DNA from 2 places in the Streptomyces sp. NPDC002817 genome. Region 1 is predicted to be linked to the other one. Evidence: riboswitches for the same ligand, from Rfam matches in the RefSeq annotation. Region 1 holds a riboswitch; the other holds the start of a gene.
What was found. A riboswitch is a leader RNA that binds a small molecule or an ion and turns the genes downstream of it on or off. The one in region 1 is predicted to bind S-adenosylmethionine.
Positions count from the first base shown of each region.

Region 2: it holds a riboswitch for S-adenosylmethionine, as region 1 does, so the genes downstream of both, ACWD3I_RS33255 (aminotransferase class V-fold PLP-dependent enzyme) here and thrC (threonine synthase) in region 1, are expected to answer to the same signal.

Region 1 covers NZ_JBSFUY010000002.1:148,778-152,178, reverse strand. Annotated here, with positions in the region: gene ACWD3I_RS03750 (cold-shock protein) at 1-89, opposite strand, end outside; gene ACWD3I_RS03745 (MoaD/ThiS family protein) at 530-805, opposite strand; gene thrC (threonine synthase) at 836-2,119, opposite strand; SAM riboswitch class I at 2,136-2,276, opposite strand; gene ACWD3I_RS03735 (glucosyl-3-phosphoglycerate synthase) at 2,443-3,387, shown strand.
Region 2 covers NZ_JBSFUY010000023.1:6,871-10,271, reverse strand. Annotated here, with positions in the region: gene ACWD3I_RS33260 (protein kinase domain-containing protein) at 1-55, opposite strand, end outside; gene ACWD3I_RS33255 (aminotransferase class V-fold PLP-dependent enzyme) at 119-1,480, opposite strand; SAM riboswitch class IV at 1,625-1,741, opposite strand; gene trpD (anthranilate phosphoribosyltransferase) at 1,817-2,881, opposite strand; gene qcrB (cytochrome bc1 complex cytochrome b subunit) at 3,002-3,401, opposite strand, start outside.

The DNA.
Region 1 (3,401 bases):
TAGTGGACGAAAACATCCGCACCACCGTCGACCGCGATGAAGCCGTACCCCTTCTCCGCGTTGAACCACTTGACGGTGCCCTGAGCCATGCCTAACTCCCCTATTACTGGCCCTTGCACAGATCCACACTTCGCGGATCCGGGTCAGACCTCACCCCCCACGGATTGGGGGCGTGCGCCGGAACGCGTCGACCGCGGCTGAATGTATCTGTCCAACTGCCGTCTGCAACAGGTCAATCGGACGAGAATTCTGGACGCGAAGGGTCCGGAATGTAGTGAGAATTCGCCCGAATTCTGGGCAAGTCGGGCTCCACAAAAGGAACAAAGTTCACAAAAGAACCGCACACTTTGGCTACTTCTCGTCGCATCCGAAGCGAGAACTCATATGCGGCTGGCATGGGGGGTGGAGCAGCTTCCCCAACTGTACCGCGCTCAACCATAGAGAATTGCCCCCTCCGCTTCTCTCACGGAGGGGGCAATTCGATGAACTCTTGGTAATCGGCATTACCGAGGGTAACGACCGGGCTCGGTCAGCCTCCGGCGACGGCCGGAATGATCGAGACGCCGGCCCCGTCCGGAGTGGCCGTCTCCAGGCCCTGCTCGAAGCGGACGTCGTCGTCGTTGACGTACACGTTGACGAAGCGGCGCAGCTTGCCCTGGTCGTCCAGAACGCGGGCCGCGATACCGGTGTGGTTCTTCTCGAGGTCGGCGATGACCTCGGCGAGGGTCGCGCCCTCGGCGGCGACCTCGGCCTGTCCGCCGGTGTAGGTGCGCAGGATGGTGGGGATGCGGACGTTGACGCTCACGGTTGAACCTCCGGTCAGGGTTGCGGGGGCCTAGACGAGGCCGGCCTCGCGGAACGAGTCAAGGTTGGGGCGGATGGTCGCAGTGAGCCCCGTACCCGCCACCGCATCCAGGGTCTTCAGTCCGTCGCCCGTGTTCAGCACAACGGTGGTCAGCGTCGGGTCCAGCAGGCCGTTCTCGATCAGCTTCTTGGTGACACCGACCGTCACACCGCCCGCGGTCTCCGCGAAGATGCCCTCGGTCCGCGCCAGCAGCTTGATCGCGTCGACGACCTGCTCGTCGTTGACGTCCTCCACCGCACCGCCGGTACGGCGCGCGATGTCCAGGACGTACGGCCCGTCCGCCGGGTTGCCGATGGCGAGCGACTTGGCGATGGTGTTCGGCTTCTGCGGCCGCACCACGTCGTGACCCGCCTTGTAGGCGACGGAGACCGGCGAGCAGCCCTCGGCCTGGGCGCCGAAGATCCGGTACGGCTTGTCCTCGACGAGCCCGAGCTTGATCAGCTCCTGCAGTCCCTTGTCGATCTTCGTGAGCTGCGAGCCGGAGGCGATCGGCACGACCAGCTGGTCGGGGAGCCGCCAGCCGAGCTGCTCGCAGATCTCGTACGCCAGGGTCTTGGAGCCCTCGGCGTAGTAGGGCCGCAGGTTGACGTTGACGAAGCCCCAGCCCTCGCCGGCCGGGTCGCCGATCAGCTCGGAGCAGAAGCGGTTCACGTCGTCGTAGTTGCCCTCGATGCCGACGAGCTCGCCGCCGTAGATGGCGGCCATGACGACCTTGCCCTGCTCCAGGTCGTGCGGGATGAACACGCAGGAACGGAAGCCGGCGCGGGCGGCGGCGGCGCCGACGGCACCGGCCAGGTTGCCCGTGGAGGAACAGGACAGGGTGGTGAAGCCGAAGGCGCGCGCGGCCTCGATGGCCTGGGCGACGACGCGGTCCTTGAAGGAGTGCGTCGGGTTGCCGGAGTCGTCCTTCACATACAGACCGCCGGTGACACCGAGCTCGCGGGCCAGGTTGTCGGCCTTGACGAGCTGGGTCCAGCCCGGGTTGATGTTGGGCTTGTCGGCCACGTCCGCGGGGACGGGCAGCAACGGCGCGTAGCGCCAGATGTTCGCGGGTCCCGCCTCGATCTGCTTGCGGAGCTCCTCGGTGTCATAGGCCGAGAAGTCATAGGCGATCTCGAGCGGGCCGAAACACTCCTCGCACGCGAAGACCGGGCCGAGGGGGACGCGGTGACCGCACTCGCGGCAGCTGAGCGCCGCGGCCGGGCCGAGGTCTACGGTGGTTTCGGTGGTGCTTGCAACAGTCTGCGCAGCCATGAGAGGCGAGGCCCTTTCCTCATCTTCCTCACGACGCATCTCGCCGTGAGACGGATTTGGCACCTTCCCGAGTCGGGAGCCTCACGCGCGTGAGAAACCGACTGGAGGGTTGCCGGGGCTTCATCGGGCCGTATCCCTCTGCCCCTCTGGATGAGCGGTATGAAGTTGTGTGAACGGCGGGCCACCCTCGACATGCGATGGTCATCCGCGTTGTTCAAGACTGTAACCGACGACCAGGACAGTTGAGATAGTCGTCCGAACCGCGAGATGGATCACACGGTGATACGCATGCTCGCCGAGAGAACGCAGAGGAGCCGCGCACTGTGCTGAACGAAGTCGAGCGCTGGCTGACCACCCGGTCCTGGTCCCTGACTGATCGCCCGCTCCACCAGCTCCTGGCCGCCAAGCAACGCACGAACCAGTCGGTCAGTGTCGTCCTGCCCGCGCTCAACGAGGAGGAGACGGTCGGTGACATCGTCTCCGTGATCCGTCACGACCTCATGCAGCAGGTCCCGCTCGTCGACGAGATAGTCGTCGTCGACTCGGGCTCCACCGACCGTACATCCGAGGTCGCCGCCGCGGCCGGGGCGACCGTCGTCCACCGCGACGACATCCTGCCCCGTCTCCCGGCCGTGCCCGGCAAGGGCGAGGTGCTGTGGCGCTCGCTGCTGGTGACCCGCGGTGACATCGTCTGCTTCATCGACGCCGACCTGAAGGAGTTCTCCTCCGACTTCGTCTCCGGGATCGTGGGCCCGCTGCTCACCGACCCCGGCGTCGACCTCGTCAAGGGCATGTACGACCGCCCGCTGGGCGGCGCGGCGGGCCAGGGCGGCCGGGTGACCGAGCTGATGGCCCGCCCGCTGCTGAACATGCACTGGCCCCAGCTGGCCGGCTTCGTCCAGCCGCTGGGCGGCGAGTACGCGGCCCGCCGCTCCCTGCTGGAACAACTGCCGTTCCCGGTGGGCTACGGCGTCGAGCTCGGCATGCTGGTCGACGCGCTGCACCTGGTGGGCCTGGACGCGCTGGCCCAGGTCGACGTGGGCGTCCGCAAGCACCGCCACCAGGACGGGCAGGCCCTGGGCCGGATGTCCGCCGCGATCTACCGCACGGCCCAGCTGCGGCTGGCCCGCGGCCACCTCATCCGCCCCTCCCTCACCCAGTTCGAGCGGGGCGCGGACGGCTTCGAGCCGCGGACGTACTCCGTGGACACGGAGGAGCGGCCGCCGATGGTGGAGATCGTGGAGTACGCGTCCCGGAAGGTCGCCTGAGGAGGGCCGTATTA
Region 2 (3,401 bases), on a different contig from region 1:
CCCGTACCTCGTACGGGCCGATCCTGCGTGGGTCCGTCGCGCGCAGCACCTGCACTTCCTGCTCCCCCGTCAACGTGAACCTGTCGAGGAGGCAGGGTATAGCAGGCCCGTCAGCAGGTCAGACCGCCGGGACGCAACGGCCGTCCTCCGTGCGGTACTTCCACTTCGCACCGTCCTGGACGAGCTCCTTGACGGCGGTCACGAAGCGCTCGACGTGCTCGTCCGGCGTCCCCGCACCGAAGCTCACCCGGATCGCGTTGAGGGACTTCTCGCCGGGCGCGGCCTCCGGAGCTCCGCACTCGCCCTGGGTCTGGGGGTCGCTGCCGAGGAGGGTGCGGACGAGGGGGTGGGCGCAGAAGAGACCGTCGCGGACGCCGATGCCGTACTCGGCGGAGAGGGCGGCGGCGAAGTGGGAGCTGTTCCAGCCCTCGACGACGAAGGAGATCACGCCGACGCGCGGGGCGTCGTCCCCGAAGAGGGAGAGGATCCGGACCTCCGGGACCTCGGCGAGGCCTGTCTTCACCCTCTCGATCAGGTACTGCTCACGGGCGACCAGGGTGTCGAAGCCGGCCTCGGTGAGCGCCTTGCAGGCCGACGCGATGGAGTAGGCGCCGATCACGTTCGGGGAGCCGGCCTCGTGGCGGGCCGCGGTCTCGTGCCACTCGACGTCCACGCCGCCGTCCTCACGACGGGTGACCTTGCGGCTGGCGCCGCCGCCCGCGAGGTAGGGATCGGCGGCCTGGAGCCAGTCGGCGCGGCCCGCGAGGACACCGGAGCCGAAGGGCGCGTACAGCTTGTGGCCGGAGAAGGCGATCCAGTCGACGTCCAGGTCCTGCACGGAGACCGGGTGGTGGGGGGCCAGCTGAGCGGCGTCCAGGACGATCCGGGCGCCGTGCGCGTGGGCGGCGGCGGCCAGCTCGCGCACCGGCCACAGCTCGCCGGTGACGTTGGAGGCGCCGGTCACGCAGACCAGGGCCGATCCGTAGGGGTCCCGGGCGGCGAGGGCCTGCTCCAGGGTCTCGACGGCCTGCTGCGGGGTGCGCGGGGCGTTGAGGTAGGTGACGCGGGCGTCCTTCCAGGGCAGCAGGCTCGCGTGGTGCTCGGTCTCGAAGACGAAGACCTGGCAGTCGGCGGGGAGGGCCTGGGCGAGGAGGTTCAGGGAGTCCGTGGTCGAGCGGGTGAAGATCAGCTGGTCGTCGGCGCGGCAGTCCAGGAACTCGCTGATCGTGTTCCGGGCGTTCTCGAAGAGGTCCGTCGACAGCTGGGAGAGGTAGCCGGCGCCGCGGTGGACGCTGCCGTAGTAGGGAGCGTAGGCCGCCACGTCGTCCCACACGCGCTGCAGGGCGGGCGCGCTGGCCGCGTAGTCGAGGGCAGCGTAGGTGACCTCGCCACCGGTGACGAGCGGGACGGTGACATCGCTTCCCAGAACGGACAGCGGGGCACAAATGGTCTGGGCGGCGGCAGCGGTGGAGACAGACATGGGAACTCCCGTGAGAGAGCATGCCGAAGAAGGACATGCGGAGGTGAGGAAAAGGGTGCGCGGAGGCGGGGCTCGGCAGCCCTATCGCATTCGCTTGCTCACGGAAGACTCCCTCGAACGACCAGGACCCCTGGATTCGAGAGGGGCCCGCGCTTGCCGTAGACCTCGCTGCCTACGGCCTGGTCTTCACCCGGGGCACCCCGCCACGGACGGAGGGTTGCCGGACAGTCGGCCGGGGCCTCATGACTGTCACTCATGACCTGGTACAGGAACGTACGCGATGTGATCGTCGTCCCGCAACCCGTGTCCGGATCGCGGGACGACCATCGGTGGACGTCAGGCGTTGCTGGCCGCCGCCCAGCGCTCCAGCGTCCGCTTGGCCGCGCCGGAGTCGATCGACTCGGCCGCCTTCACCATGCCGGCCCGGATCTGGTCCACGAGCGGTGCCTCCGTCGGTGCGAACGCCATCAGCGCCGCGGCCGAGTTGAGCAGTACCGCGTCCCGCACCGGTCCGGTCCCGCCGTCCAGCAGACGTCGGGCGACCTCGGCGTTGAACGAGGCGTCCGCGCCCCGCAGCGCCTCCACCGGCACCAGTTCGAGACCGACGTCCCGCGGGTCGAAGGCCTCCTCGCGCACCTTGCCGTCGCGGACGATCCACACTCGTGAAGTGGCCGTGGTCGTCAGCTCGTCGAGACCGTCGTCACCGCGGAAGACCAGCGCGGAGGAGCCGCGCTCGGCCAGCACTCCGGCGATGAGCCCCGCCATCCGGGTGTCGAAGCAGCCGACCGCCGAGGCGGTGACCCGCGCGGGGTTGGTCAGCGGGCCGAGCAGGTTGAACGAGGTAGGGATCCCGAGATCCCGGCGGACTCCGCCGACGAACCGCATCGACGGGTGGAACTTGGCCGCGAAACAGAAGGTGATGCCGGCCTCGTCCACCACCTGGGCCACCCGCGCGGGCGACAGGTCCAGGTTGATGCCGAGCTTCTCCAGGACGTCGGAGGAACCGCTCGCCGAGGACGAGGCCCGGTTGCCGTGCTTGACGACCTTCGCCCCGGTGCCCGCGATCACGATGGCGGACATCGTCGAGATGTTGACCGTCTTCGCCCGGTCGCCGCCGGTGCCGACGATGTCGACGGCCGGCCCGGGGATGTCCAGCGGCTGCGCGTGCGCGTACATCGCCTCGACGAGACCGGTGATCTCCTCGACCGTCTCCCCCTTGGCCCGCAGCGCCACCATGAACCCCGCGATCTGGGCGTCCGTGGCCTCGCCGCTCATGAAGCGGTCCATCGCCCACGCCGTGTCACCGGAACTCAGGTCCTGCCCGGCGAGCAGGGCGCTCAGTACGTCGGGCCAGGAACGGCCCGCCGCGATGTCGCCTCCAGCGGGGGTCACAGCGCTCATAAGGCCGCTCCAGGATGTCGTAGAAGAGTGTGCCCCCACCCTATCCAGCCGCAGGGCACGGCAAAGGGCCCCGTCCGTTGTTCGGACGGGGCCCTTCGGCGCGCGTGGCGAGCGCAGCGATCAGTGGTGGCCGTGGCCGCTCGTGATCTCCTTGTACTCCTCGGCGGTCGGCTTGGGGATCTGGGACTCCTCGCCGAAGTAAGCCTTGCTCAGCTTGACCCGCAGCTTCTCGGAACCCTTCACCTTGCGCTCCACGCCGTTGTCGTCGACCGTCGGGCCGATCTCGGCCGGCACGTACTGCTCGTGCGCGGTGAGCGTGTGCAGCGCGTCCTGGGTGAGCGGCTCGTGCACCTCGATGAACTCACCGTGCGGCAGGCGCTTGATGATGCCCGACTCGCGGCCGTGCAGCACCTTGTCCTTGTCGCGGCGCTGGAGGCCGAGGCAGATGCGCTTGGTCGCGATGAACGCGAGCACCGGGGCCACGAAGAACGCGATCCGGACGAACCAGGTGATCGAGTTG